DNA from 3 places in the Streptomyces sp. NPDC021225 genome. Region 1 is predicted to be linked to each of the others. Evidence: predicted binding sites of a transcription regulator. Region 1 holds the regulator's gene; each other region holds the start of a gene.
The links. The regulator HspR, encoded in region 1, represses chaperone genes until heat shock. The targets are predictions, from matches to a motif close to TTGAGNNNNNNNNNCTCAA.
Positions count from the first base shown of each region.

Region 1 (10,137 bases):
CCGTCCGCGACTCGTCGACGATGCTGCGGCGCAACCTCCTGCACGCGCGGCGCTACCCGTCGATGACCCTGAATCTGCTGCTGACGCCGATCATGCTGCTGCTGCTGTTCGTCTACATCTTCGGCGACACCATGAGCGCGGGCATCGGGGGTGGCGGCGCCGACCGCTCCGAGTACCTCAAATATCTCGTCCCCGGGCTCCTGCTGATGACCATCGGCAGCACCACCATCGGCACCGCCGTCTCCGTCTCCATGGACATGACCGAGGGCATCATCGCCCGCTTCCGCACCATGGCCATCCACCGCGGCTCCATACTCATCGGCCACGTCATCGGCAGCGTCCTCCAAGCCATCGCCAGCGTGATCCTCGTCGGCGCCGTCGGCGTGGCCATCGGCTTCCGCTCCACCGACGCCACCGCCCTCGACTGGCTCGCAGCCTTCGGACTCCTCGCACTCTTCGCCCTGGCACTCACCTGGATCGCCGTCGGCATGGGCATGGTCAGCCCCAGCCCGGAAGCCGCCAGCAACAACGCCATGCCACTGATCTTCCTCCCCCTCATCTCCAGCACCTTCGTCCCCATCGACGCCATGCCCGGCTGGTTCCAGCCGATCGCCGAATACCAGCCCTTCACCCCCACCATCGAAACCGTCCGCGGCCTCCTCCTCGGCACCGACATCGGCAACAACTGGTGGATCAGCATCACCTGGTGCCTGGCCCTGACAGCCCTCGGCTACCGCTGGTCCCAGGCCACCTTCAACCGCGACCCGAAGTAGCCGAGGACAACGCCCTCACGCCGACAGAAAGCGGCCCGGTGACCGACGGATCGGTCACCGGGCCACTCGATGGGGTGAGGCCGGCGCGCAACGCGCGGCCGCTACTCCGACCGCTTGGGCTTGGGACGCCACACCACCAGCGCGCTGGTCTGCCGGACCTGGTCGTAGGGGACCAGGTCGCGGCGGTAGGAGGCGTGGACCGCGGCCTCGCGCTGCTGCATCGCCGCGGCCGCGCCCTCGACCGCGGACTGGAGTTCGGCGACGCGCTCCTGGAGGGCGGCGACCTGGTTCTCCAGTTCGATGATGCGCTTGATGCCGGCGAGGTTGATGCCCTCGTCCTGGGAGAGCTGCTGCACCTGGCGGAGCAGCTGGATGTCGCGGGCCGAGTAGCGGCGCCCGCGGCCGGCCGTGCGGTCGGGGGAGACCAGGCCCAGCCGGTCGTACTGGCGCAGGGTCTGGGGGTGCAGCCCGGAGAGCTGAGCGGCGACCGAGATGACGTACACCGGCGACTCGTCGGTCAGCTCGTACGGGTTGCGGCTCCTGCCTCCGAGCCCAGACGTCTCCATGGGGTCACGCTCCCTTCGCGGACTGGAACAGCTCCGCCCGCGGGTCCTCCCCCGCGGTCGCCTCCCGGTACGACTCCAGCGCCTCGCGCGCCTTGTCGCTGAGGTCCTTGGGGACGGTGACCTCGACGGTGACCAGCAGGTCGCCGCGGGTGCCGTCCTTGCGCACCGCGCCCTTGCCGCGGGCGCGCATCGTGCGGCCGTTGGGCGTGCCGGCCGGCAGCTTCAGGGTGACCGGGGGGCCGCCGAGCGTCGGGACCTTGATCTCGCCGCCGAGCGCCGCCTCCGGGAGGGTGACGGGCACGGTGACGGTGAGGTTGTCGCCCTTGCGGCCGAAGACCGGGTGGGGGTCGACATGGACCACCACATACAGATCGCCGGCCGGCCCGCCGGTCTCGCCCGGGGCGCCCTTGCCGCGCAGCCGGATCCGCTGGCCGTCGCTGACGCCCGCGGGGATCCGGACCTGCATGGTGCGGGCGCTGCGGGCACGGCCGCTGCCCTTGCAGGTCTCGCAGGGGTTCTGCGCTATCAGGCCGCGGCCCCGGCAGTCCACGCACGGGTCGGTGAGCGAGAAGCCGCCCCCGCCGCCGCGGCTGACCTGCCCGGTGCCGACGCAGGTCGGGCACACCCGCGGGGTGCCGTTCTTGTCGCCGGTGCCCGAGCACGCCTTGCACGGGGCCTGACTGGACATCCGCAGCGGGACCGTGGCCCCCTCCACTGCCTCGGTGAAGCTCAGCGTCACCTCGGACTCGATGTCCTGGCCGCGGCGCGGCTGGGCACGGGTGGAGGTGCCACGGTTGAAGAGGCCACCGAAGACGTCCCCGAGGCCGCCGCCGAAGCCGCCCGCGCCACCGGCGCCGCCCCCGGGCTGGGCGCCGCCGAAGAGGTCGCCCAGATCGAAGTTGAAGTTGCCGGTGCCGCCCGCGCCCGGCCCGGGGCGGAAGCCGCCGTTGCCGAACAGGGCGCGCGCCTCGTCGTACTCCTTGCGGCGCTTGGGGTCGCCCAGGACGTCGTTCGCCTCGGAGATCTCCTTGAAGCGCTCCTCGGCCTTGGCGTCGCCCTTGTTGGCGTCCGGGTGGAACTCGCGGGCGAGTTTCCGGTACGCCTTCTTGATCTCCGCCTCGGTCGCGTCCTTGGGGACGCCGAGGACTTTGTAGTAGTCCTTCTCGACGAAGTCCTTGGTGCTCATCCTCGACGTCCCTCCTCTCCTGCCACCGCTGTCACGTCAGCCCTCTTCCGGGCCACCGCTCTCCTCGTCCGGCGTCTCGTCCCCCTTGGGCTGGGCGCCCGGCTGGGGCTCGGCGACCGCGACCCGCGCCGGGCGGATCGTACGCTCGCCGATTCGATACCCCGGCTGCAGAATCTGCACGCACGTGGTTTCGGTGACGTCCGGCGCATACGAGTGCATCAGCGCCTCGTGCACCAGCGGGTCGAAGGGCTCGCCCTCCGCGCCGAACTGCTGAAGGCCCATCTTGGACGCGGTCGTCTCCAGCGACTCGGCGACGGACTTGAAGCCGCCGACGAGCTCGCCGTGGTCACGAGCGCGGCCGATGTCGTCGAGCACGGGCAGCAGCTCGGTCAGGAGGTTCGCCACGGCGATCTCCTTGACCGTCACCCGGTCCCGCTCGACCCGGCGTCGATAGTTCTGGTACTCCGCCTGGAGCCGCTGGAGGTCTGCCGTGCGCTCGTTGAGCGCCGTACGGACCTGGTCCAGCTGGGCCTGGATGGCCACCTGCTCGAGGTCCCCTGCCTGGGCCTCCGGGCCCGCCTTGTCGGCGGACCCGGCGGCACCCTTGGCCGCATCGTCAGGGGTCTGTGCGGCCTCGGAGGGGACGTCGGGCTGCTCCTCGAAGCCCGGGGTCTCCTCCGTCACGCGGCACCACCCCGACCCTTGTCGCTCTTCTCGTCGTCCACGATCTCGGCGTCCACGACGTCGTCGTCGGCCTTGGCCTGGCCGTCACCGGCGGCCGCGCCCGCGGCACCGGGCGCGCCCGCGCCGTCCGCCTGGGCGTTGGCGTACAGCGCCTGGCCCAGCTTCTGGCTGACGGCCGCGACCTTCTCGGTGGAGGTGCGGATCTCGGCGGTGTCGTCGCCCTTGAGCTTTTCCTTCAGCTCGCCGAGCGCGGTCTCGACCTCGGTCTTGACGTCGCCGGGGACCTTGTCCTCGTTGTCCTTGAGGAACTTCTCGGTCTGGTAGACCAGCTGCTCGGCCTGGTTGCGGGTCTCGGCGGACTCGCGGCGCTTGTGGTCCTCCTCCGCGTACTGCTCGGCCTCGCGCATCATGCGGTCGATGTCGTCCTTCGGCAGCGCGGAGCCGCCGGTGACGGTCATCTTCTGCTCCTTGCCGGTGCCGAGGTCCTTGGCACCGACGTGCATGATCCCGTTGGCGTCGATGTCGAAGGTGACCTCGATCTGCGGCACGCCGCGCGGGGCCGGCGGCAGGCCGGTCAGCTCGAACATGCCGAGCTTCTTGTTGTACGCCGCGATCTCGCGCTCGCCCTGGTAGACCTGGATCTGCACGGACGGCTGGTTGTCCTCGGCCGTGGTGAAGATCTCCGAGCGCTTGGTCGGAATCGTCGTGTTGCGCTCGATCAGCTTGGTCATGATGCCGCCCTTGGTCTCGATACCGAGGGACAGCGGGGTGACGTCCAGCAGGAGGACGTCCTTGACCTCGCCCTTGAGGACACCGGCCTGGAGCGAGGCGCCGATGGCGACGACCTCGTCCGGGTTGACGCCCTTGTTGGCCTCCTTGCCGCCGGTCAGCTCCTTGACGAGCTCGGCGACGGCCGGCATCCGGGTCGAGCCGCCGACCAGGACCACGTGGTCGATCTCGGAGAGGGCGATGCCCGCGTCCTTGATCACGTTGTGGAAGGGGACCTTGCAGCGCTCGAGCAGGTCGCTGGTCAGCTGCTGGAACTGGGCGCGGGTGAGCTTCTCGTCCAGGTGCAGCGGGCCCTCGGCGGAGGCCGTGATGTAGGGCAGGTTGATCGTGGTCTCGGTGGAGCTGGAGAGCTCGATCTTCGCCTTCTCAGCGGCCTCGCGGAGGCGCTGGAGGGCCATCTTGTCCTTGGACAGGTCGACGCCGTGGCCGTTGTTGAACTGCTTGACCAGGTAGTCGACGACGCGCTGGTCCCAGTCGTCACCACCGAGGTGGTTGTCACCGTTGGTGGCCTTGACCTCCACCACGCCGTCGCCGATCTCCAGCAGCGAGACGTCGAAGGTGCCGCCGCCGAGGTCGAAGACCAGGATGGTCTGGTCGTCCTTCTCCAGCCCGTAGGCGAGGGCGGCAGCGGTAGGCTCGTTGACGATACGCAGAACGTTGAGGCCCGCGATCTCACCGGCCTCCTTGGTGGCCTGGCGCTCGGCGTCGTTGAAGTACGCCGGGACGGTGATGACCGCGTCCGCGACCTTCTCGCCCAGGTAGGCCTCGGCGTCCCGCTTGAGCTTCTGCAGGATGAAGGCGCTCATCTGCTGCGGGTTGAAGTCCTTGTTGTCGATGTTGATCTTCCAGCCGGTGCCCATGTGGCGCTTGACCGACCGGATGGTCCGGTCCACGTTGGTCACCGCCTGGCGCTTGGCGACCTCACCGACCAGGACCTCGCCGTTCTTGGCGAAGGCGACGACGGACGGCGTGGTCCTGGCGCCCTCGGCGTTGGTGATGACGGTGGGCTCACCGCCTTCGAGCACACTGACGACGGAGTTCGTCGTACCCAGGTCGATGCCGACCGCACGAGCCATTTCGCAATCCTCCAGCTACACAGCATTGAGTGGAACAGGCTCAAGAGTGCCCGACCGAATCCGCCGTGTCAACAGACCTGAGCCGGACCGACTCAACTTTTATGCAGCTCTTATTTACAGGACACGGACAAGGCGACGGGAGGGCGCGCGAGGTGGTACCACCGAGCGACACAGATCACCGGCCGGTCGGCTACATGAGCCACCGGCTCCCCGGGTAATCTCGGTCAAGACCAGATAAGTTACTGCTTAGTAATCCACGTACTTCCGCGTACTTCCGCTCTCGCAGGTTCGAGGAGCCCCCATGCAACTCGCCGCGATCATCGTGTCGCTGGTCCTCACCGCGGTCGGCGTTGCCCTGCTCGGCCGCGCCATCGCGCAGTTCGTGCGCTTCTTCAAGCTCGGCACGCCGGTGCCGGCGGGCGCCCGGACCGACAACCCCTACCAGCGCAGTGTGACGCTGGTCCGGGAGTTCCTCGCGCACACCCGGATGAACAAGTGGGGCATCGTCGGCGTCGCCCACTGGTTCGTCGCGATCGGCTTCCTGACCCTGCCGCCGACCATCATCAACGCCTACGGCCAGCTCTTCCAGGCGGACTGGACGCTGCCGGTCCTCGGCGGCTTCCTCCCCTACGAGCTGTACATCGAGTTCATCGGCACCATGACCACGCTCGGCATCGCGACCCTGATCGTGATCCGGCTGCTGAACCTGCCCAGCCGGGCCGGCCGCAAGTCGCGGTTCGCCGGCTCCACGGCCTGGCAGGCGTACTTCGTCGAGTACGTCATCCTCATCATCGGCATCGCGATCATGGTGCTGCGCGGCACGGAGGGCGCGCTGCACCATGTGGACTCCTACGAGCCGGAGTACTTCGCCTCGTATCCGCTGGTGCTGCTCTTCAAGAGCCTCAGCATCGGCGCGGTGCAGAACCTGACCTACCTGTTCGCGATGATCAAGCTCGGCACGACGATGGTCTGGATGATCACGGTCTCCGTGAACATCGACATGAGCATCGCCTGGCACCGCTTCCTCGCCTTCCCCAACATCTGGTTCAAGCGCGAGTCGAGCGGAGAGGTGGCGCTCGGCGCGCTTCAGCCGATGACGTCGGGCGGCAAGCCGATCGACTTCGAGGACCCGGGCGACGACGACGTCTTCGGCGTCTCCCAGATCGAGCACTTCTCCTGGAAGGGCCTGCTCGACTTCTCCACCTGCACCGAGTGCGGCCGCTGCCAGTCGCAGTGCCCCGCCTGGAACACCGGCAAGCCGCTCTCGCCGAAGCTGCTGATCATGTCGCTGCGCGACCACTCGCACGCCAAGGCGCCGTATCTGCTCGCGGGCGGCGGCGCTGTGACATCAGCGGCTGCCGCCGCGGGGCCGGAGGGGGAGGAGAAGGCGTCCGCCGAGGCGTTGAAGGACGTCCCGGCGTCGGCGCTGGCCGAGGCCGAGCGGCCGCTGATCGGCACGCTGGAGGCGAACGGCGTCATCGACCCGGACGTGCTGTGGTCCTGCACCACCTGCGGCGCCTGCGTCGAGCAGTGCCCCGTCGACATCGAACACGTCGACCACATCGTGGACATGCGCCGCTACCAGGTCATGATCGAGTCCAGCTTCCCCTCCGAGGCCGGGACGATGCTCAAGAACCTGGAGAAGAAGGGCAACCCCTGGGGGCTGGCCAAGAAGCAGCGGCTCGCCTGGACGAAGGAAGTCGACTTCGAGGTGCCGGTCGTCGGCAAGGACGTCGAGGACCTCACCGAGGTCGACTACCTCTACTGGGTCGGCTGCGCGGGCGCCCTGGAGGACCGCGCCAAGAAGACCACCAAGGCCTTCGCGGAACTGCTGCACATCGCGGGCGTCAAGTTCGCGATCATGGGCGGCGACGAGTCCTGCACCGGCGACTCGCCCCGCCGTCTGGGCAACGAGTTCCTCTTCCAGCAGCTCGGCCAGCAGAACGTCGAGATGCTGAACATGGCATTCGGCGAGTCCGCCGAAGGTGAAGAGGGGGAGGAAGGCGTCGTCGTCGAGAAGTCCAAGAAGAAGATCGTCGCGACCTGCCCGCACTGCTTCAACACCATCGCGAACGAATACCCGCAGCTCGGCGGCCACTACGAGGTCATCCACCACACCCAGCTGCTCCAGCACCTCGTCGACGAGGGCAAGCTGGTCCCGGTCACCCCGGTCGAGGGGCTCATCACCTACCACGACCCCTGCTACCTGGGCCGCCACAACAAGGTCTACACCCCGCCGCGCGAGATCATCGCCAAGGTGCCGGGGCTCAGGAACGAGGAGATGCACCGCCACAAGGAGCGCGGCTTCTGCTGCGGTGCCGGCGGCGCCCGCATGTGGATGGAAGAGCGCATCGGCAAGCGCATCAACGACGAGCGCGTGGACGAGGCGCTGTCCCTCAACCCGGACATCGTCTCCACCGCCTGCCCGTTCTGCCTCGTCATGCTGACCGACTCCGTCAACGGCAAGAAGAACGAAGGGAAGGCGAAGGAGTCGCTCCAGGTCGTGGACGTGGCGCAGCTGCTGCTCGACTCCGTCAAGACGCCCGCCGAGCCGGAGGACGACGGCGAGACGGCACCCGAGCCCGAGCCGGAGCCGGTGAAGTAGCGCCAACGTCCCCTTCGTCATCCCGACGGGCCTGATCCGGCCGACCGACCGGATCAGGCCCGTCTTCGCGTTCGGCGCGGGGCCGGGGCCTAGTAGCGCCGCTTACCGCGCTGCGGCAGCGTCTGCTCGGTCCAGATGACCTTGCCCTCCGCCGTGTACCTCGTCCCCCACCGGTCGGCGAACCGCGAGACGAGGAACAGCCCGCGCCCGCCCTCGTCCTCCGTCGCCGCGTACCGAAGATGCGGCGAGGTGCTGCTGGTGTCGGACACCTCGCAGATCAGGCTGCGGTCGCACAGCAGCCGCACCCGGATCGGCCCGGTCGCGTAGCGGATCGCGTTGGTGATCAGCTCGCTGAGGATCAGCTCGGTGGTGAACGCCACGTCGCCCAGGTCCCACTCGGCCAGCCGCGCCGCCACCGCGGCGCGCACCGCGGAGACCAGGGCCGGGTCGGACGGCACCTCCCAGTCCGCGATCCGCTCCGGCTCCAGCACCCGCGTACAGGCGACGATCAGCGCGATGTCGTCGCTGGGGGTGTCCGGCAGCATCTCGCCGAGCACCGCCGTGCAGGTCTCCTCCGGCGTCCGCCCGGCGTGGGAGAGGGACGCGCGCAGCAGCTCCAGGCCCTCCTCGATGTCCCGGTCGCGCTTCTCGACCAGGCCGTCGGTGTAGAGGACGAGGTGGCTGCCCTCGGGCAACTGAAGCTCCACCGTCTCGAAGGGCAGCCCGCCCAGGCCGAGCGGCGGCCCGGCCGGCACCTCGGAGAACTCCACCGAGCCGTCCGGGGACACCACCGCGGGCGGCGGATGTCCGGCCCGGGCCATGGTGCAGCGCCGGGACACCGGGTCGTAGATCGCGTACAGACAGGTGGCGCCGGTGATCACGCCGCCGCCCGCCAGGCTCTCCGAGCGCTCGTCCTGGTCGATCCGGTCGATCAGATCGTCGAGGTGGGAGAGGATCTCGTCGGGCGGCAGGTCGAGGGTGGAGAAGTTGTGCACCGCGGTACGCAGCCGCCCCATCGTGGCCGCGGCATGCAGCCCGTGCCCCACCACATCGCCCACCACCAGCGCCACCCGAGCCCCCGGCAGCGGAATCACATCGAACCAGTCACCGCCCACCCCCGACTCCGCGGGCAGATAGCGGTACGCCACATCCAGCGCGCTCTGCTCGGGCAGCACCTGCGGCAGCAGGCTGCGCTGGAGCGTCACCGCCATGGTGTGCTCGCGCGTGTACCGCCGGGCGTTGTCGATGGACACCGCGGCCCGGGTGACCAGCTCCTCCGCGAGGGACACATCGTCCATCTCGAAGGGCTCGGGCTTCTCCGAGCGCATGAACGTGGCGATGCCCAGGATGACGCCCCGGGCCCGCAGCGGGACCGCGATCATGGAGTGGATGCCGCCCGCGACGATCCGCTGCGCCCGGTCCGGGTCGTGCTCCTGCCATCCGGAGAAGTCGCCGAGCACGGCCTCCACGGTCGTCTCACCGCTGGCGAACCCCCTGGCCTGCGGCGTGAACGGGCCGTAGCGGATCAGCCCGCCCAGCGGATACAGCCCTACGTCCTCGCGGATGCCGCTGAGGGCGGTGCGGCGCAGCGAGGTGCGCGCGGTGGCACCGCTGCCCGTGGCCGCGCCGGTCGGCTCCTCGCCGCGCAGCACCGGGTCCACCAGATCCACCGCGACGTAGTCGGCGAACCGTTCCACCGCGTATTCGGTCAGCTCCTGGGCCGTGCGCACCACGTCCAGCGTGGTGCCGACCCGCACCCCCGCGTCGTACAGCAGCCGAAGCCGCTTGCGCGCCACGTCGACCTTGCCGGACAGGGTGCGCAGCTCGGTGGTGTCGCGGAGCGTGGCGACGCTGCCGGGCGGCCCGCCGTTGCGGTCGGTCGGCCGGTGGCTGACGGTCAGCAGCCGCTCCCCCGCCTTGTGCACCTCGTCGGTGGCGGGGCGGCCCGACACCAGCAGCTCGGCGGTGCTCGGGTCGAAGCCGAGCTCGGTGACCGGGTGGCCCTCGGCGTCCGGGGGCAGGTCGAACAGCCGGCGCGCCTCGTCGTTGGCCAGCAGCAGCCGGCCGTCCCCGTCGACGATCAGCACGCCCTCCCGTACGGAGTGCAGCACCGCGTCGTGGTGCTCGTACATGCGCGTCATCTCGCCCGGGTCCAGGCCGTGGGTCTGCCGCCGCAGCCGCCTGCTGACCAGCGCCGTGCCGCCCGTGGCCAGGATGAGCGCGGCGGCGACGCCGCCGAGGAGGATCGGCAGCTGCTTGTCGACCGCGCCGCTCACCTTCTCCACGGTGATCCCGGCGGCGACCAGGCCGACGATCTTGCCCCGGCTGTCGGTGACGGGCACCACGGCCCGTACGGAGGGGCCGAGGACGCCCGTGGACGTCTCGGTGACCGTGCCGCCCTCCGCGGCGGCGCGGTAGCTCCCGAGGAAGTGCAGGCCGATCTGCTCCCTCTCGGGGT
Region 1 is NZ_JBIRPV010000011.1:280,157-290,293, reverse strand. It holds gene ACH4S9_RS36665 (ABC transporter permease) at 1-773, shown strand, start outside; gene ACH4S9_RS36660 (heat shock protein transcriptional repressor HspR) at 875-1,339, opposite strand; gene dnaJ (molecular chaperone DnaJ) at 1,344-2,525, opposite strand; gene grpE (nucleotide exchange factor GrpE) at 2,562-3,209, opposite strand; gene dnaK (molecular chaperone DnaK) at 3,206-5,074, opposite strand; gene ACH4S9_RS36640 ((Fe-S)-binding protein) at 5,376-7,679, shown strand; gene ACH4S9_RS36635 (SpoIIE family protein phosphatase) at 7,769-10,137, opposite strand, start outside.

Region 2 (10,137 bases), on a different contig from region 1:
TAGCAGGGAGTAGGCGCATGCCGCCGAGGAGTAACCCCACCGCCCGTCAGGAGCGGCTGGGCGCCGAGCTGCGGAAGCTGCGGGAGCGGGCCGGGATGACCGCACGAGAGGCCGCCAAGCGCCTGGGCGTGAGCCCCATGCAGATGAGTCACATGGAGGTCGGCCGTCTCGGCGTCAGCGAGGAACGGCTGCGCACACTCGCCGACCAATACCGCTGCGGGGACGAGGCGTTGGCCGACGCACTGGCGGCGATGGCGACGGAGCGGGTGCGAGGCTGGTGGGAGGAGTATCGCGGCACCCTCGCCTCGACGTCGCTGGATCTCGCTGCTCTGGAGTGGCACTCCCGTGGGATGCGAAGCTTGCAGGTGGTGCACATTCCGGGGCTGCTCCAAGTGGAGCCGTATATGCGGGCCCTGTTCACCTACGCGCGCTCCGTCCACGCCTCGGACCACCTTGAGGCGGTCATCGACTTCCGTCTGCGACGTCGTGCCGTGCTTGAGTGTGAAGATCCGCCCAGCTTCACGGCGATCATCCACGAGGCCGCGCTGTTGATGAAGGTCGGCGACCCTAAGACGTCTCGTGAGCAGCTGGGCTTCATCCTGGAGACTTCCGAACTCCCGAACGTCACCGTACGGATCGTGCCCTTCTCGGCGGAGGGGTTCGCGGGCATGGGCTACGCCATGACGTACGCGGCAGGTCCTGTTCCGGGACTCGATACCGTGCAGATTGACCACATGCATGGCATCGACTTCCTGCACGCGGAGGCGCAACTCAACTACTACCGCGCTCTCCTCAGTACCGTCGAGGCATCGGCGATCAGCCCCGAGAAGTCGCGAGACTTCATTCACCGCATCGCACGAGAGCTGTAGAGGATCAGGACATGCATCAAGCCCGCTGGCGAAAGTCCTCCTTTTCCGGGACCGGCCCCGACAACAACTGCCTGGAACTCGCCGCCGCCAACGGCGCGATACACCTCCGCGAGAGCGAGGCCCCCGGCACAGCCATACGCACCGCCCCGCGCCCGCTCGCGGCCTTCATCCGGGCGGCCAAGGCGGGGGAGTTCGACCACTTGTGGTGAGTATGAGACGGCGACACGCCGACGGCACGGCGTGTCGCCGTCTCATACTCACCACAAACCGGGTTGTCCACAGGCCCAGGCGGGGCCGGCGCCCAGGGCGGCGTGGTGCTGACGGCTCAGGCTCTGGCGGGCGGGTGGAATCAGAGCCAGTTGAACCGATGCCTGGTGAGCGACGGGTGGACGCGCATCGGTCGCGGGGTCTGGGCGGAGCCGGGGCGGGCGGTGGACGTGGTGACGCTGTTGTGGGCGAACCAGCTCGCGCATCCGCAACTGGTGGTGAGCCATACGGCGGCTGCCGTACTGCACGACATCGAAACGTGCATGGAGCGCGTGGAGTTCACCGGGCCCCGCAGCCGTAGACCCACGTTGCACGGTGGGGTGCTGCATCGGCTGCCGTTGGGCGCGGATGAGATCACCACCGTGGCCGGGGGGCTGAGAGTCACGACCGTGGCGCGCACCATGGCGGATCTGTTGCGGGCTGGGCCGCGGGACTGGGCGTTGGTGGCTGTGGAGTCCGCCGTGAGCCGGCGTCCCCGCCGGGGCCAAGATGGAGCGGGACGGCGGCGGGAGCCGTGCACCACGCTCGGGGAGATCGCCCGCGCCCTGGAGAGCGGGACCCCGCCGCAGGGCACGAGGGCAGCGCGCGAGTGGCTGGCGATGGCGGACCCGAAGGCCGGGTCGCCCGCGGAGACGGTTGCCCGGCTGCGGATGAACGACGCGGGGCTCTACCCGGAGTCACAGGTGGCACTCATCGCCCCGGCAGGGCGGCGGATCTTCCCTGACTTTCTGTTCCGGGGGCAGGGCTTGGTGGTGGAGATCGAGGGCTACCGGTGGCACGGCAGCCGGGCCCAGCACCAGAGGGACACGGTCCGCTTCAACGACCTGATGTCGTGCGCGGAAGTGCGCCGCATTCTGAGGTTCACGGCGAGCGATGTGTACCGGCGCCCCGGCGCGATGATTCGCGACATCCGGGGCGCCTTGGCACAGCTGTCTGGTGTCCGGACCGCTTCGTAGCGGGCTGAGCCGTCGGCGACGTAGCGGAACGGCAGGCTCGTCGTCAGGTGAGGGTTTCGCCGCCGTCGACGGTGATGACCTGGCCGGTGACGTAGTTGTTGGCCATGAGGAAGAGGGCCGAGGCGGCGGCTTCTTCGGCGGTGCCGAAGCGGCCGAGGGGAGCGGTCGATCCGGCGGCGGCGATCGCTTCGTCGGAGTCCAGCCCCGGCAGCGAGCGCAGGAGCGGGGTGTCGATCCGGCCGAAGCGGACGGTGTTCACGCGCAGCCGTGCGGGGGCGAGCTCCACGGCGAGGGCCTTGGTGAGGGTCTCCACGGCACCGCCGACCGACAGCGGGGCGGTCATTCCGGGCATGGGACGGACCACGAGGATCCCTGAGCTGAATGTGAGCGAGCCTCCCGCGGGAAGCCGGGTCGCTGCTGCGCGGGCGGCTGCGAAGGCCGGCCAGAGGCGGGAGTTGAAGGTGGTGCGGATGTCGTCCGCCGACAGCCCGGTCAGGGGGCCGGCGCCGCTGAGGCCGCCCGCGGTGAGGAGCACATGGTCGACGTGGCCCGCCCTGTCGAAGGCCTCGGCAAGGGTCCGCTCGTCGCCGCCGTCGCCGGTCACGCCCAGCACGGCGTCGTCGGGGTCCTCGGCGGGGTCCTCGGCCGGGCTTGCGCTGCGCACCCGGGCGACGGCGGCCCCGAGTCGGTCGGGGTCGCGGCCGATCAGTACGACGCGGGCGCCGACCGAACGCAGCAGGACGCCCGCGGCCAGCCCGATGCCCGAGCTTCCGCCGATGAGGACGGCGGTGGTGCCGGAGAGGGCGCTCGTCAGGGGCGAGCGAACGGGGATGGGAGTCGAGGTGTTCAAGGGAAAGGGCCTTCCGGTGGGTGGAATAAACCATCTGGTTGTTTTATTGCTGGGATCGATACTGCTGCCTGGGTGGAGAGGAGTCAACCGGATGGTTTAATTCGCTCATGGCCTATGACGCGGAGGACACCAGACGGCGGATCTTCGACGCCGCTGCCGCCGAGTTCGCCGAGCACGGCCTGGCGGGGGCCAGGGTCGACCGGATCGCGACGGTCGCCAGGGCCAACAAGCAGGCCATCTACCTGTACTACGGGAGCAAGGAGAAGCTGTTCGCCGCCATCCTGCGGGCGAAGCTCGAGGAGGTCCACGTCTGCGTCGCCGTCGATCCCGACGCGGTGGGCGAGTCGGTCGGGCAGCTCTTCGACTGGTACCAGGAACACCCGGAGCTGATCAGGCTGCTGCTGTGGGAGGCGCTGGAGGCGTCCGGCGAACCCGATGAGAGCGAGCGGGAGCGCCGTGACGGTTTCCGCGAGAAGGCTTGCCGGCTCGTGGACGGAGGCATGGCCCGCCACCTTCCGGAGGCTACACGCGTTCGCGCCGCGCAGGACCTGCTGTTCACCTTCATGGGACTGATCGCCTGGAACTTCGCGGTGCCCAGGATGTGCCGCATGATCCTGGACGAGGAGACCGACCAGGCCGCCCTTGCCCGCCGCCGCGAGACGGTGATCGAGGCCGCTCGCACACTCGCCACCGCCGCTGGACGCCGCCACGGCGAGGTTTCGGAGTAACGGAACTCAGCCGAACCCACCCCCTGCGATGAGCCGACGGCGATGTCACCGAGGCGCGCAGCGGGCGGCCCGTTCCAGGAGGAGTCGGCGTTCGCGGGCGTTGTGGGTCTGGGCGGCCGCTCGCTCGAATTCGGCGCGGGCTTCCGCCGGGCGGCCCAGGCGTTCCAGGAGGTCGCCGCGGACGCTGGGGAGCAGGTGGTAGCCCTTCAGGGCTGGGTCCTCGGTGAGGGCGTCGACGATTTCGAGGGCGGCCGCGGGGCCCTGGGACATGGCGACGGCGACGGCGCGGTTGAGCTCGATGACGGGGGAGGGGGTCAGGGTCATCAGCCGGCCGTACAGGGTGGCGATCGTGGTCCAGTCGGTGTCCTCGTAGCGGACCGCCTGGGCGTGGCAGGCGGCGATGGCGGCCTGGAGGGAGTACGGGCCGTGGCCGGCGCGGTGGAGGGACTCGACGCCGCGGCGGATGAGGAGGCGGTTCCACTTGGCGCGGTTCTGGTCGGCGAGGAGGACGGGTTCGCCGTCGGGGCCGGTGCGGGCCGGGATGCGGGAGGCCTGGAACTCCAGGAGTGCGGCCAGGCCGTGTACCTCGGGTTCCTTGGGCATCAGGCCGGCCAGGACGCGGGCGAGACGGAGGGCGTCCTCGCACAGGGCGGGGCGGACCAGGTCGTCGCCGGCGGTGGCGGCGTAGCCCTCGTTGAAGACGAGGTAGATGACTTCGAGGACGGAGGCGAGGCGGGCGGCCCGGTCGTCGCCGTACGGGACCTCGAAGGGGACGTCGGCCTTGGCGAGCGTGCGTTTGGCGCGGACGATGCGCTGGGCGACCGTCGGCTCGGGGGCGAGGAAGGCGCGGGCGATCTCCTGGGTGGTCAGCCCGCCCAGCAGCCGCAGGGTGAGCGCGACCCGGGCTCCGGTCGGCAGCACGGGGTGGCAGGCGGTGAAGATCAGCCGCAGCAGGTCGTCGTCGATGTCCTCGGCGGGGTCCTCGGAGTACTCGGGTGGGGAGGCGTCCGTGAGGGTCCGGCCGACCTCGGCCAGCTTGCGCGCGTAGGTCTCCTTGCGGCGTACGAGGTCGATCGCGCGGTGCTTGGCGGTGGCCATGAGCCAGGCGCCCGGCTTGTCCGGGACGCCCGACTCCGGCCACTGCTCCAGCGCGGCGACCAGAGCGTCCTGCGCGAGCTCCTCGGCCAGCCCCACGTCCCGCACGATGCGGGTGACGCCGGCGATGATCCGCGCGGACTCGATTCTGAAGACCGCCTCGATTGCCTGGACCGCTTCCGAGCTTGCTCCCGTCACGTCCACCCATCAGAGCAGCCGCGCCAGGTCGGGGCAAGCTAGGCCGGTCAGCCCTCGGCGATCTCGCGGACCTCGGCGGTGATGGTCCAGTAGTCCTCGTGGGTCTGGAGGAACCGCTTGGTCCACTCCAGCGCCTCGGCCTTGTCCTTGGCCTGGACGATCGAGTAGCCGCCGATGACCTCCTTGCTCTCGGTGAAGGGCCCGTCGGTGTAGCTGAGCTTGCCGCCGGACCAGGTCACCCGGGTGCCCTCGGAGGTCGGGGTGAGCCCGGCCGTGTCCAGCATCACTCCGGCCTTGGTGATCTCCTCCAGCAGCGCGCCCATGCGCTCCATGAGCTCGGGGCTGGGGCCCTCGGCGGGGGCGTTCTTCTCGTCGACGCGGATCAGGGTCATGAAGCGCGGCATGGTGTCTCCTTGGTTCCTTGGTTCCGTGGTTCCTTGGTTCTTCGGTACGGAGGGCGGGGGCTCTCTTCCCGCTCTCACCCTTGCGTCGAACGGGAGACGGCCGGATCGACAGCTCCGGTAAAAAATCTTCGGAGAGTTTTCCGCCCCGTGCGGCCGTGTGCGCCCGGGCGCAGGATGGGGGAAGGGGGCAGCAGGTGCCGACGCCCGTCGGCAGGGAAGTGGATGAGTACTGGTCGCACGCCACCCCGTCATCCCGTGCGCCGCACCCGCAGGGCGGGGCGGGGCGCCGGGAGCGAGCGCACCGATCGGATGCTGCGGACGCTGCTGCGCCGCCGCAAGGAGCCGTTGTCCCTCTCGGATGTCACGGTCGTGGACCGGCCGCGGCTGCGCCGGGCGGTCGCCGCCACGGCGGTCGGAAACACCATGGAGTGGTTCGACTTCGGCGTCTACGCGTATGTCGCGGTCACCCTCGGCAAGGTCTTCTTCCCGTCGAGTTCACCGGCGACGCAGGTGGTGTCGACCTTCGCCACCTTCGCGGTCGCGTTCCTGGTGCGCCCGCTGGGCGGGCTGGTCTTCGGGCCGCTGGGGGACCGCATCGGGCGGCGGCGGGTGCTCTCGACCACCATGATCATGATGGCGATCGGCACCTTCGCGGTGGGGCTGCTGCCCAGTTATGCGTCCGTCGGCATCGCGGCCCCGCTGCTGTTGCTGGCGTGCCGGGTGGTGCAGGGGTTTTCGACCGGGGGCGAGTACGCGGGGGCGACCACGTATATCGCCGAGTTCGCCCCGGACCGGCGCCGGGGCTTCCTGGGGAGCTGGCTGGACTTCGGGACGTTCGTCGGCTATTCGCTGGGGTCCGGTGTGGTGACGGTGTTGGCCGCCGTCCTCGGCGACCGGGGGATGGTCGACTGGGGCTGGCGGCTGCCGTTCCTGATCGCGGGGCCGCTGGGGCTGATCGGGCTGTATATGCGGCTGCGGCTGGAGGAGACCCCGGCGTTCCAGCAGGAGGCGAGGCGGGCGGCGGAGGCGGTCGGCGCCGGGCGCGCGGGCGTGGATCCGGTGGAGGAGGCGCGCCAGTCCGGCAGGGGCAGGCTGAAGGAGATCTTCACCCGGCACTGGCAGGCCGTGCTGATCTGCATGGGGCTGGTGCTGCTCTACAACGTCACCAACTACATGGTGACGTCCTACCTGCCGACGTATATGACCTCCACCCTCGGCCAGGACGCCACCACGGCCCAGGTGCTGGTGCTGGGCACCATGATTCTCGTCGCGTTGACGATCACGGTGGTGGGCCGCTCCTCCGACCGCTGGGGGCGCCGGCCGATGTTCATGGCCGGCAGTGTGGCGATGATCGCGCTCGCGCTCCCGGCGGTGCTGCTGATCCAGGCGGGCGGCATCCTGATGCCCGCCGTGGGCTGTGTGATTCTGGGGCTGCTGCTGGTGGTCTTCGCGGGGACCAGCGCGGCCACGCTGCCCGCGCTGTTTCCGACCCGGCTGCGCTACGGCGCCCTGTCGATCGCGTTCAACATCTCGGTGTCGCTGTTCGGCGGCACCACCCCGCTGGTCGCCTCCTGGCTGGTCGCCACGACCGGCGACACCCTGGTGCCGGCGTACTACCTGATGGCCGCGGGCGCCGTCGGCCTGATCTCCACGGTCTTCCTGCACGAGACGGCGGGCAGGCCGCTGCGCGGCTCCGGGCCCATGGTCGAGACCGTCGACGAGGCCCGGAGGCTGGTGGCCCTGAGCCGGGCCCGGGCGGGGCGGCGGGCGCGGGATGTGTGGATCAGACTGCGTCACCCGTGGGCGGCGGTGCAGCACCACCGGGACGGGGACGAGGGTCGGTGAGTTCGGTTCGTCCGATGTGTGCGGGTGCGGGGTTCCGAGGCGCACGATGGAAGTACGGCACAGGAGGTAACGCCATGTTGGAAGTCAAGACGATCGATAAGCCCGACGAGCGGCGCGACTTTCCCCGGGGCCACATCGAGGCCCTGCACCTGACCGGTCTCGATTTCGCCGTCGGCACCTTCGAGCCCGGCTGGCGCTGGAGGGAGTCGGTCCAGCCCATAGTCGGGACGGAAACCTGCGAGGTGCCGCACCGCGGGATCATGGCCCAGGGGCGGATGCGCGTCCGGATGGACGACGGGGCGGAGTCCGAGATCGGACCCGGCGATGTCTATGTCGTCCCGCCGGGGCATGAAGCATGGGTGGTCGGTGACGAACCGGCCGTGTTGTACGACGTCGCCGGCGAGATGGCCACCGACTACGCGAAGGCCAAAGGTTCGAGCTGAGTGGCGATGGGGGACAGGGGCGTCGCCGGGCGAGACCCGGCGGCGTCTCTCGTGCTCATGCCCGGCCCAGCGCCCTGGTGAGCGTGATCTCGATCAGCACCCGGTCCGGGTTGGGCGAGGGGGTGCGCTCGTAGCGCTCGGCGTAGCGGCGCACCGCGTCCTCGATGAGCTCGGCCTCGGTACGGATCACCGCCCGGCCCTCGAGCGTCGCCCACCGTTTCCCGGCGAACTGGCAGACGGCGACGGGCGCGCCGGAGGGGCCGGCCGCCTGGACGTGGGCGACCTTGCGGCTGTGCTTGTTGGCGATGACCCGAGCGATTCCGGCCGCCGGGTCGTATGTGACACCGACGGGGACCACATGCGGCGTGCCGTCGGGGCGCGGTGTGGTCAGGGTGCACACATGGCGCTCGCGCCAGAAGGCGAGGTAGGCGGGGTCGGGGTCGCGGGGGTCGAGAGCCATGGTGGCCAATCTATCGGCCAGGGCGTTCCCTCTCTCGACCGGCCACACTTGAGTGGAATAGACTCAACTTTACGGATGTTGGGCACGGCAGGGATTGAGTGCCATCAGCACGATGAGGAGGAGCACGGGGACGTGGACGCCGAGCTGACCAACAAGAGCCGGGCGGCGGTGAGCGCCGCCAATGACCGCGCCGTCTCCGCGGGGCACGCGGACCTGACGCCCGCGCATCTGCTGCTGGCCCTGGTGCAGGGCCAGGACAACGAGAACCTGATGGATCTGCTGGCCGCCGTGGACACCGACGCGGCCGTGGTGCGCGACGGCACCGAGCGGCTGCTGGCCGGGCTGGCCAGCGTGCGCGGGTCGACGGTCGCCCCGCCGCAGCCCAACCGGGAGCTGCTGGCGGTGCTGGCGGACGCCGGGCAGCGCGCCAAGGACCTGGGCGACGACTACGTCTCCACCGAACACCTGCTGATCGGCATCGCCGCCAAGGGCGGCCGGGCCGGCGAGCTGCTGGCCGAGCAGGGCGCGACCGCCAAGAAGCTGCTCGCCGCGTTCGAGAAGGCCAGGGGCGGGCAGCGGGTGACCAACCCGGACCCGGAGGGCACGTACAAGGCCCTGGAGAAGTTCGGCACCGACTTCACGGCCGCCGCCCGCGACGGCAAGCTCGACCCGGTCATCGGCCGGGACCAGGAGATCCGCCGCGTCGTCCAGGTGCTGTCGCGGCGCACCAAGAACAACCCGGTGCTGATCGGCGAGCCCGGCGTCGGCAAGACGGCCGTCGTCGAGGGCCTGGCCCAGCGGATCGTGAAGGGCGATGTGCCCGAGAGCCTGCGGAACAAGCGGCTGGTGGCGCTGGACCTGGGCGCGATGGTCGCGGGCGCCAAGTACCGCGGCGAGTTCGAGGAGCGGCTGAAGACCGTCCTGGCCGAGATCAAGTCCAGTGACGGGCAGATCATCACCTTCATCGACGAGCTGCACACCGTGGTCGGCGCGGGCGCCGGCGGCGACTCGGCCATGGACGCGGGCAACATGCTCAAGCCGATGCTCGCCCGCGGCGAGCTGCGCATGGTCGGCGCCACCACCCTCGACGAGTACCGCGAGCGGATCGAGAAGGACGCCGCGCTGGAGCGCCGCTTCCAGCAGGTGCTGGTCTCCGAGCCGACCGTCGAGGACACCGTCGCCATCCTGCGCGGGCTCAAGGGCCGCTACGAGGCGCACCACAAGGTGCAGATCGCGGACGGCGCGCTGGTCGCCGCCGCCACCCTGTCCGACCGCTACATCACCTCCCGCTTCCTCCCCGACAAGGCCATCGACCTGGTCGACGAGGCCGCCTCCCGGCTGCGCATGGAGATCGACTCCTCGCCCGTCGAGATCGACGAGCTCCAGCGCTCGGTCGACCGGATGAAGATGGAGGAGATGGCGCTCGCCCGGGAGACCGACGAGGCCAGCAGGCAGCGGCTGGAGAAGCTGCGCCGCGACCTCGCCGACAAGGAGGAGGAGCTGCGCGGGCTGACCGCGCGCTGGGAGAAGGAGAAGCAGGGCCTCAACCGGGTCGGCGAGCTGAAGGAGACCCTCGACGAGCTGCGCGGACAGGCCGAGCGGGCCCAGCGGGACGGGGACTTCGACTCCGCGTCCAAGCTGCTGTACGGGGAGATCCCCGCGGTCGAGCGCGAGCTGGAGGAGGCCTCCGCGGCCGAGGCCGAGGTCCAGGAGGGCCGCGGCACGATGGTCAAGGAGGAGGTCGGCCCGGACGACGTGGCCGATGTGGTCGCCTCCTGGACCGGGATCCCCGCCGGGCGGCTGCTGGAGGGCGAGACCCAGAAGCTGCTGCGCATGGAGGACGAGCTCGGCCGGCGGCTGATCGGCCAGACCGAGGCCGTACGGGCCGTGTCCGACGCGGTGCGCCGCACCCGGGCCGGGATCGCCGACCCCGACCGGCCGACCGGGTCGTTCCTCTTCCTCGGCCCGACCGGCGTCGGCAAGACCGAGCTGGCCAAGGCGCTCGCCGACTTCCTCTTCGAC
Region 2 is NZ_JBIRPV010000020.1:113,647-123,783, reverse strand. It holds gene ACH4S9_RS45280 (helix-turn-helix domain-containing protein) at 18-869, shown strand; gene ACH4S9_RS45275 (DUF397 domain-containing protein) at 881-1,078, shown strand; gene ACH4S9_RS45270 (hypothetical protein) at 1,244-2,092, shown strand; gene ACH4S9_RS45265 (SDR family oxidoreductase) at 2,136-2,942, opposite strand; gene ACH4S9_RS45260 (TetR family transcriptional regulator) at 3,050-3,670, shown strand; gene ACH4S9_RS45255 (RNA polymerase sigma factor) at 3,716-4,963, opposite strand; gene ACH4S9_RS45250 (YciI family protein) at 5,011-5,367, opposite strand; gene proP (glycine betaine/L-proline transporter ProP) at 5,677-7,212, shown strand; gene ACH4S9_RS45240 (cupin domain-containing protein) at 7,287-7,655, shown strand; gene ACH4S9_RS45235 (pyridoxamine 5'-phosphate oxidase family protein) at 7,711-8,115, opposite strand; gene clpB (ATP-dependent chaperone ClpB) at 8,248-10,137, shown strand, end outside.
Region 2: clpB (ATP-dependent chaperone ClpB) is a predicted target of HspR. The motif match lies at 8,164-8,182, and genes of this name have one in related genera.

Region 3 (10,137 bases), on a different contig from region 1:
GGTTTCCGGCGGGCCACGGGGCGAGCGGCTGCTGCGCGCGGCGGCGCGGCTGCTGAAGGCGGAGGGGAGCGAGCTGGACCTGGCGTACTGCCTGGCCGACCTGGGGCCCTCGCTGACCCGGCGCAACCGGCCGGACGAGGCGATCGCCGTGCTGACCCAGGCGATCGGGCTGGCCGGCCGGTGTGGCGCCCGGCCGCTGGTCGAGCGGGGGCGGCAGCTGCTGGCCCTGGCGGACGACCGCGCCCCGCGCCACTCCTCGCTGCGCGGCGTGCTGGCGCTGACCGCACGGGAGCGCCAGATCCTGATCGACGCGGCGCGCGGACTCACCAACGAGCGCATCGCGACGGCCCTGCGGATCACCCGCCGCACGGTGGAGCTGCATCTGTCGAGCGCGTACCGCAAGCTCGGCATCACCGGCCGCCGGGACTTCCCGGAGATGTTCCGCGATCCCGGGCTGTGGCCGCTGCTCACCGAGGGGGCGCCGGTCGCGCGGCAGAGCGCACCGGCCGACCCGGGCCGCTGCGTCTCGGAACCGCCGTGCCCGCCCTTCGGCCTCGTACCAGGGGTCCTTCGGCACCGTGCCGCGATGCGCGACCCGCGGGCCGGACACCACCATGAGCGAACACACCCGGCCGTATGCGCCTCGTGTCTCGGCGACTCCCCTATCTCCGGAGGCTCATGATGGAGCAGAACAGCAGCAGTGCCGATCCAACCGATCCGTTCACCGCGTTGGTGGTGCTCTCAGGGGGCATGGACTCCACCACGCTCATGGCGCACTACGCGGCGCTGAGCTACCGGCTGATCGCCGTGACCGTGGACTACGGCCAGCGGCACCGCCGGGAGATCGACTCGGCGCGCCGGATCGCGGCCCACTACGGGGCCCGGCACCATGTGGTGGACCTCAGCGGGCTCGGCTCGGTGCTGGGCGGATCGGCGCTGACGGACGACAGCGTGACGGTCCCCGACGGCCACTACGCGGAGCAGTCGATGAAGGCCACCGTCGTGCCGAACCGGAACGCGGTGCTGGCCAACGTCGCCGTGGCGGTGGGGGTCGCGCACCGGGCCGGGGTGGTGGCGCTGGGCATGCACGCCGGTGACCACTTCATCTACCCGGACTGCCGGCCCGCGTTCCACGCCGCGCTGCGGGAGCTGGTGACGGTGGCCAACGAGGGTTTCCCCACCCCCTCGGTGGAGGCGCCGTTCATCACCTGGTCCAAGGCGGACATCGCCGCCCACGGGATGCGGCTCGGAGCCCCGCTGGAGGCCAGCTGGTCCTGCTACAAGGGCGGCGAGCGGCACTGCGGCACCTGCGGGACCTGCTACGAGCGGCGGGAGGCGTTCCAGACCGCCGGGCTGACGGACCCGACGGAATACCTGGACGCCGTGACCCGGTTCGCCGCGCCCTGAACGGCCTAGGGCCTGTCGTCGAAGGGGGCGACCGGCCGCGAGCGGCGTCTGGCGCAGGGGGCACCTCCCAGCGGTAGCTGGGGGAGGATCGCAAGGCGGAGCATCGTCCTCGTACTGGGCGTACTTGGGCGATGCGACAACGCAGCTGGGGGCACCTCCCAGCGGTAGCTGGGGGAGCCGTGCCAGACGTCGGGAGCAGGGCGCCCCCTTTGACGACAGGTCCTGGGGCCGGGATCCTCCGCGGATCCCGGCCCTCGGCACCACAGGAACCCGTCAGTTCGGGCCCAGCACCACATCCACCAGGCCCGCGACCGAGGGCAGCATGGTGTCGGGGCCTTCAGGCGGGGCGTCGGGCAGCATGTGGCCGTTTCCGGTCCGCACCCCCACGACGGCCGCGTCAAGACCGCGCCCCAGGGCCACGTCGGCCGCGGTGTCCCCGACCACGAACAGCCGGTCGTCCGTGCGGTGGCCGATCCGGACCAGCGCCTGCCGGGCCAGCGTGATCTTGACGTCCGCGTCCGAGGCCTCCTCGCCCCGGCCGGGCAGGTCGTCGCGGGTGACGACCTCCCCGAAGCAGTGCCCCACGCCGTTCCTGCGCAGCAGTTCGACCGTCGGCGCGGTGCCGACCCAGGAACTCACCAGCGCCAGCCGGACACCCGCGCCGAACAGGGCGGTGATCGCGGGCACGGCACCCTCGTAGAGCGTGCCGTGTGCCATGTAGCGGTGGGCCACATCGTCCACCCGGTCCAGGACCCGCACCCCGCCGATGTGCAGACTGCCGCTGGTGATGGCCTTCCAGTACGCGTATCCGAGCACCACCTCGCGCGGCGGCGGTGAGACCCGCTCATCGCGGTGCAGATCGAGCACGAACTGGTGGAACATCTCGTAGAAGTCGAGGAGGGTGCCGTCCCGGTCCAGGATGACCGTGGTGCCGGGGTTCACCGCGGCGCCGCGAGGACGGTGGTGGAGTCCTCGGCCCCCGGCGGCAGTTCCCACGGGAAGACCGTCCAGTCGTCGACCTCGACGGCCTGGAAGTCGGCGCGCCCCCGCGATCCCACGTTGCGCACCACCACGGCCGTGCGGATCTCCGCGGCACCCAGCCCGCGGATGGTGTCCACCGCCAGTGCCATGGTGCCGCCGTCGCCCATGATGTCGTCGACGATCAGTACGTCGGCGCCGGTCACGGGGCGCTGCGGGGTGATGTAGTCGAGCACCGCCTCGCCTCTCTCGCTGTAGCGGGAATTGGTCGTGTTGCGGGGGATACCCAGGATCCGGAAGTCGGTCACCCCCAGCAGGTTGGACAGGGTGACGGCGGGCGGCAGTCCGCCGCGGGCGATGCCCACGATGACAGTGGGGGCGAAGCCGCTCTCCTTGACGTCGTGGGCCAGGCCGGTCAGCATCCGGCCCATCTCGGACCAGCCGATGGTGAGCAGATTGGCGCGCCGCCAGGTGGGGGTCGCGTTCATCGTTCGCCTCCTTGTGCCGTCCATCGGTCGATGAGGTCGTCGCTGGCGGGGCCGGTGCCGATCAGATCCACGGGCCGCCCCAGGCCCTTCTCCACGTGCCGGACGAACGCGGCGGCTTCCGCGGGCAGCGCCCCGCCGCGCACGCCGAGGGCGTCGGGGGTGACATGGTCCAGGAAGGTGAGCGCCAGCCGCGACGGTCGGTTGATCCGGACGGCCTCCCGCGCCTGGTCCAGGTCGAAGGTGCCGGTGCGCCGGCGCCGCCCGGTGACCGTGCCGTACTCCACGATCCCGCGCCGCTCCGCCTCCTCCTCGGGGATCTCGGTGGGGAAGGGGCCCGCGCCGACCCGGGTGGGATAGGCCCGGAACACCAGGACCACCTCGTCGACGGCGAGCGGCCCCAGGCCCACGTCGGCCGCGGCGGTGCTCGCGGTGGAGTCCTTGCCGACGGTGTACGGGTAGCTGCCGTACAGCACGGACAGGCCGAACCCGTTGGTGCCCTCGACCTGGACCCCGTCCCCGGCGTCGACCGCCGCGTTCACCTCGGCGGCCACATCGGTGAGATACGGGGCGAGTTCGGCCACGTCCCGCGCGCGGCGCGCCGAGCGCATGGCCCGGGCGGCGAGGGCCGGGCCATGCCCGCTGCCGGTGGAGCGCACCGTGTCGCGGAGCCCGGCGTCGGCCTGTTCGGCCTCGACGTGCCCGGGTTCGATGACGGTGGCGCGGTGGTCGACGCCGATGCGGTCGCCGACCCCGGTCTCCTTGATCTCCCGCAGCAGCACTTCGGGGCGGATGAGCACGCCGGCGCCGAGGAGCAGCCGGGTGCGGGGGTTGACCACGGCGCTGGGCACCTGCCGCAGCCGCAGGGTCCGCCCGCCGTGCACCACGGTGTGTCCGGCGCCGGGGCCGAGCCCGGCGCGGACCGCGACGCCGGGGTCGTCACGCAGCGCCAGATAGCTGGAGACCTTGCCCTTGGCCTCGTCGCCCCACTGACCGCCCACCACGATCGTGCAGGTCATGTCCGTCCTCCTGATCCGGAGTTGCGCATCGCCGCTTCGGCGCGCGATACCGTCTCGCGCGCGAGATCCGCACACGCTCCGACGTCGGCCGCGGCCTTCGCCAGGGAGGTCAGCTCCGAGGCCGGGACGGTGGCGGTGACCCGCGGGTCCTCGCCCAGCACGGCGAGCAGGTCGCGCCGGTCCCGGGCGGCCGCGGAGCTGGCCTCCTGCAACAGCCGGTAGCCGGCCAGCCGGTCCATGCCGCCCGCGACCAGGGCGAGCAGGACGGCCTCGCTGAGGTGCGCGTTGCGGGACAGGGCCAGGTTCTCCGCCATCCGGTCGGGGAAGACCCGCAGGTCGCGTACGACGGCGGTGGCGGTGGTCAGCATCTCGTCGAGCAGCACACAGCTCTCGGGAAGGGTGAACCGCTCGTTGGCCGAGTTGGCCAGGTCCCGCTCGTGCCAGGTGACCACGTTCTCCAGGGCCGGACCGACCGCGGAGCGCAGCAGCCTGGCGAGCGAGCAGATCCGCTCGCTGCGGACCGGATTGCGCTTGTGCGGCATGGCCGAGCTGCCGATCTGGTCGCCCTCGGCGAAGGACTCGGCGAGTTCGCCGATCTCGGTGCGCTGAAGGTTGCGGATCTCGGTGGCCAGGTTGTCCAGGCAGGCGGCGGTCAGGGCGGCCCAGCACACGAACTCCGCGTACCGGTCGCGGGCCACGGCCTGGGCACAGATCCGCGGCTCCGGCAGCCCGAGCCGCTCCAGCGCTTCGTGCTGTACGGGCACCCCGGACGGCCCCAGTCCGCCGAGGGAACCGACCGCGCCGGCCACCTTGCCCATCACGGCCCGGTCCCGCAGCCCGTCCAGCCGTGCCAGGCAGCGTGTGAGCTGGTCCAGCGCGATGGCCAGCTTGAAGCCGAGCGTGATGGGCTGGGCGTGCTGGCCATGGGTGCGGCCGATCATCACCTGATCCCCGTCGGCGGCGATCCGGTCGCGCAGGGCCGCCATCAGGGCGGTCAGCCGGGTCCGCAGGATGCCGATCGCGGCGTCCAGCTGGAGGGCCATGGTGGTGTCGAGGATGTCGCTGCTGGTCGCGCCGTGATGGACGTACCGCCCGTACGGCTCGCACGCCTGCGCGAACTCCTGCACCACGGCGAAGAGTTCATGCCGGCTCATCGCCTCGATCTCCGCGATCCGGTCCAGGTCGCAGACGTGGTCGCGGGCCTGCCGCGCGATGTGCTCCGCCGCCTCGGCCGGGAGCACCCCGTGCCGGCCCTGCGCCTCGGCGAGCGCGCCCTCGACCGTCACGAAGAACTGATAGCGGGCCCGGTCGGTGAAGAGCGCGCGCATCTCGTCGGTGCCGTACCGCCCGCTGTCCAGGGGGGTGGTCATCCAGCGGCCTCCGTGGCGTAGTCCAGGGGGACCTGGTCGGCGCGCTGGAGCGCGTGCGGGCGGCTCTCGGCCATACCGGCCGGGGTGATCCGGATGAACTCGGCCCGCTCGCGCAGCTCGGCCAGGGAGTGCGCGCCGGAGTAGCTCATGCCGGACCGCAGGCCCCCGAGGAAGGGCCGCAGGGTGGCGGCGAGGGAGCCGGTGTACGCGAAGGTCGCCTCGACGCCTTCGGGGGTGTACTCGTCCAGCTCCTCGCGGCTCACCTGCTCCCCGCGCGCCCGCTTGAGGGTCAGCCGCATGCCGAAGGTGACGAACCCCGTGCTGACCTTGGCGCGCCGCCCCTCGTGCTCGACCAGCCTCGCCTCGCTCTCGTCGGCCCCGGCCAGGGCGCTGCCGAGCATCACCGAACGCGCGCCCGCCGCCAGGGCCTTGACCAGGTCGCCGGGTGCCTTGATGCCGCCGTCGGCGATGACCGGGATCCCGCTGCGATCGGCCTCCTCGGCACAGTCGAGGACCGCGGTGAGCTGGGGCACTCCGCTGCCGGCGACGATGCGGGTGGTGCAGATGCCGCCGGGCCCGATGCCGACCTTGACCGCGTCCGCGCCGGCCTCGATCAGATCCCGGGTGCCGGCCGCGGTGGCCACGTTCCCGGCGATCAGGGTGGTGCCCGGGAAGCGGGACCGCAGCTCCTCGACGGATTTGATCACGTAGTCGGCGTGGCCGTGTGCCACGTCGGTGACCAGCACATCCGCGCCGGCCTCGACGAGCAGGGCGGCCCGTCGCAGATAGTCGTCCGTCACCCCGACCGCGGCGGCCACCCGCAGCCGCCCGTCGGCGTCGACCGTCGGACGCGCCGGGTCCTCCGGCCCGCCGGGCCCCGGCGGCGCGGCCGCCTTGACCGCCGCGACCTCGGCGGCCTGGTCCTCGGCGGTCTGCATGCGGTGCACCACGCCGAGGCCGCCGCGGCGCGCCATCGCCTCGGCCATCCGGGCGCCGGTGCACCACGGGGTGTTCGCGGACAGCACCGGGACGCTCAGCTCGATTCCGGCGGCGAGTTCGGTGCCCAGGTGTGTCGCCGAGCGGCTCACCACCGAGGTGTGCCGCGGGACCAGCAGCACATCGTCCAGGCTGAGTCCGGTGCGGATTTCACGCAGAGCCATGTGCACTCCTTGAGCGAGGGGTGGTGGGTGCCTGACGTGCGGGTCCGGTGGTCGTCACCGTCCGTGGAAGATGGCGGCCACGAGCTCCTGGCGGGCCGGCCCGTGATCCTGGAAGATCCCGTTGAACACCGAGGACGTCATGAGCGCCGGGGTGCGGATGCCGCGCATGCTCATGCACAGGTGCTCGCCCCGGGCCACCACCGCGACATCGGAGGATCCGGTCACCGCGGTGATCTCCTCGGCGATGTCCCGGACCAGCCGCTCCTGCACCTGGAGCCGGTGCGCGTGGCGGTGGGCGATCCGGGCGAACTTCGACAGGCCCAGCACATCGCCCTCGGGCCGGTACGCGATGGTGACGGCGCAGGAGAACGGCAGCAGGTGGTGCTCGCACAGCGACCACAGGTTGATGTCGGAGACCATGACGATCTGCCCCTGGTTGCGCAGCGGGAACAGGGTGCCGACCTCGCCCGGGTCGTAGTTGCTGAACTCCCGCCACCAGCGGGCGAACCGGGCCGGGGTCTCCTTCAGGCCCTCCCGGTCCGGGTTCTCGCCGATTTCGAGGAGGAGCCGGCGCGCCACGTCCTCCAACGGGTCCGGCATCCGGTCGCGGTCCTCCGCCGCCCCGTTCACCTCCACCGCTCCACTGCTCATGTCACACACCCCTCCTGTCACCCCATACGGCGACATGCAGTCTGGTCGTCAGATTCCAGCCACGGGCGACCACGTCGTCGCCGAGGGCCGCGATGTGCCGGTCGACCTCGTGTGGCGTCTGGCCCTCCGGCATGATCCACACCGGGGTGGTGCCGTACCGGTCGACGATGGACGCCACCTCGTCGAGGTCGTCCCGCGTCCGGCAGACGAACTTGAACGCGGTCCCGGGCACGGCCGCCAGCGCGGCCAGGGCCTCCGGCACGAGCCGGCGCTCCTCCTCGTCGCCGGAGTGCGCCAGCTTGGGCGAGATGTTGAAGCGCACGCCGAGGCCGGCCAGCTCGGGCAGCGGTACGACGGTGCCGTTGCTCTCGATCTCCACGCGATGGCCGGTGTCGATGAGCGCCCGCAGCAGCGGCAGCAGCCGGGCCTGCTGGCTGAGCGGTTCCCCGCCGGAGACGACGATCATGGGGACCTCGTACGCCCGCAGCCGCTCCAGCACCTCGCGCCAGGCCATCGGGTGCAGCTCGTCGCGGGGGCGGTAGGCCACCCCGGAGTCGCCGACACCGGTCCAGTCCCAGGTGTACGGGGTGTCGCACCAGCGGCACGCCAGGTTGCAGCCGCCCAGCCGCAGAAAGGCGCAGCGCTGCCCCGCCGAGGGTCCCTCTCCCTGTACGGCGCTCAGGTGGGGCCGAAGATCTCGTTCACGACGAGTTTCGGTTCCACAGCGGCATCACCTCCTCCGCTCGCGCCCGCGGCCGCCCGCGTCACGGCCGGTACTCCGCCCATGTCTTGGGCGTCTCGCTGACGCGTACGGAGCTCAGCTCCGGGAACCGCGGCAGCCAGCGCTCGTACAGCCACCGCGCGAGGTTCTCCGCCGAGGGATTGCGATCGGTGAGCAGATCGTTGAGGTGACGGTGGTCCACGTCATCGTCCAGCCACCGGCTGAACGCGGACAGGTCGCCGTAGTCCCGGACGAAGCCGGTCGGGTCCAGGCCGTCCGGCCCCGCGGCGAGCTCGAGTGCGACGACGTAGTTGTGGCCGTGCAGCCGGCCGCACGGATGCCCCTCGGCCAGCCCGTCCAGCCGATGACTGGCGGAGAAGTGGAATTCCTTGCTGATCCTGAATGCCATCTCGGACCTCCTGCGCACATCGTGGCGACGAGCGCGGGGGCGACACATCACGGCGCGCACCGTGGGGCGGCCGAAGGGGACACCGAGAAGCGGCGGTGAGGGTTCCGAAATATCCGGCTGCCGGGCTGATCGCTCAGAGCGAACAACGGGCCGGGAACATCGGCGGGCCTCCAGGCATTGAGTCTGCATAGCTCAACTTGCCTGCCGAAGGGGAGATCATGGCTTCGATGTCCACACCGCTCACTCTGCCCGTGCTGCCCCTCGACGACGAGGTGGTACTGCCCGGCATGGTGGTGCCGCTGGACCTGTCCGACAGTGAGGTACGAGCCGCGGTGGAGGCCGCCCAGGCCGCCGCCCGATCAAGCGGCAGCGGCGGCGGCAAGCCGCGTGTGCTGCTGGTGCCGCGCGTCGACGGGACATACGCGGGCATCGGCACGCTCGGCACGATCGAGCAGGTGGGCCGGCTCTCCGACGGCGACCCGGGCGCGCTGATCCGCGGTGTGCGCCGGGTGCGGATAGGGGCGGGGACCACCGGCCCCGGCGCCGCGCTGTGGGTGGAGGGCACCCAGGTCGAGGAGATCGTTCCGGATCCGTTGCCCGGCTCCGTCACCGAGCTGATGAAGGAGTACAAGGCCCTGGCCGCCAGCTGGCTGCGCAAGCGCGGCGCCTGGCAGGTCGTGGACCGGGTGCAGCAGATCGACGACGTCGGCCAGCTGGCCGACAACTCCGGCTACTCGCCGTTCCTGTCCGTCCAGCAGCGCGTGGAGCTGCTGGAGACGGCCGACCCGGTGGCGCGGCTGAAGCTGGCCCTGGGCTGGCTGAGCGACCACCTCGCCGAGCAGGACGTCGCCGAGTCGATCGCCAAGGACGTCCAGGAGGGCGTCGACAAGCAGCAGCGCGAGTTCCTGCTGCGGCGGCAGCTGGAGGCGGTCCGCAAGGAGCTGGCCGAGCTCAACGGCGACCCGGAGGACGAGTCCGGGGACTACCGGGCCCGGGTGGAGGCGGCCGACCTTCCCGAGAAGGTGCGGGAGGCCGCGCTCAAGGAGGTCGACAAGCTGGAGCGGTCCTCCGACCAGAGCCCCGAGGGCAGCTGGATCCGCACCTGGCTGGACACCGTCCTGGAGCTGCCCTGGAACGAGCGCACCGAGGACGCGTACGACATCACCGGCGCCAAGGCCGTGCTCGACGCCGACCACGCGGGCCTGGAGGACGTCAAGGAGCGGATCACCGAATACCTGGCGGTGCGCAAGCGCCGCGCCGACCGGGGACTTGGCGTGGTCGGCGGCCGGCGGGGCGGCGCGGTGCTGGCCCTGGTGGGCCCGCCCGGCGTCGGCAAGACCTCGCTCGGCGAGTCGGTCGCCCGCGCGATGGGGCGCAAGTTCGTGCGCGTCGCGCTCGGCGGCGTCCGCGACGAGGCGGAGATCCGCGGCCACCGGCGTACGTACGTCGGCGCGCTGCCCGGCCGGATCGTACGCGCCATCAAGGAGGCGGGCTCGATGAACCCGGTCGTCCTCCTCGACGAGATCGACAAGGTCGGCTCCGACTACCGCGGCGACCCCGCCGCGGCCCTGCTCGAGGTCCTGGACCCGGCGCAGAACCACACCTTCCGCGACCACTACCTGGAGGTCGAGCTCGACCTGAGCGACGTGGTCTTCCTCGCGACGGCCAACGTCCTGGAGGCCATCCCCGAGGCGCTGCTCGACCGCATGGAGCTGGTGCGCCTGGACGGCTACACCGAGGACGAGAAGGTCACCATCGCCCGCGACCACCTGCTGCCGCGGCAGCTGGAGCGGGCCGGCCTGGAGCCGGGCGAGGTGACCCTGGCCGAGGACGCGCTGCGCAGGCTGGCCGCCGAGTACACCCGCGAGGCGGGCGTACGCACCCTGGAGCGGTCCATCGCGCGGCTGCTCCGCAAGGTGGCGGCCCAGCACGAGCTG
Region 3 is NZ_JBIRPV010000002.1:802,460-812,596, forward strand. It holds gene ACH4S9_RS11795 (ATP-binding protein) at 1-682, shown strand, start outside; gene queC (7-cyano-7-deazaguanine synthase QueC) at 679-1,407, shown strand; gene ACH4S9_RS11805 (HAD family hydrolase) at 1,681-2,349, opposite strand; gene ACH4S9_RS11810 (phosphoribosyltransferase family protein) at 2,346-2,873, opposite strand; gene ACH4S9_RS11815 (adenylosuccinate synthetase) at 2,870-3,889, opposite strand; gene purB (adenylosuccinate lyase) at 3,886-5,259, opposite strand; gene ACH4S9_RS11825 (IMP dehydrogenase) at 5,256-6,419, opposite strand; gene folE (GTP cyclohydrolase I) at 6,474-7,070, opposite strand; gene ACH4S9_RS11835 (7-carboxy-7-deazaguanine synthase QueE) at 7,072-7,752, opposite strand; gene ACH4S9_RS11840 (6-carboxytetrahydropterin synthase) at 7,835-8,200, opposite strand; gene lon (endopeptidase La) at 8,419-10,137, shown strand, end outside.
Region 3: lon (endopeptidase La) is a predicted target of HspR. The motif match lies at 8,378-8,396, and genes of this name have one in related genera.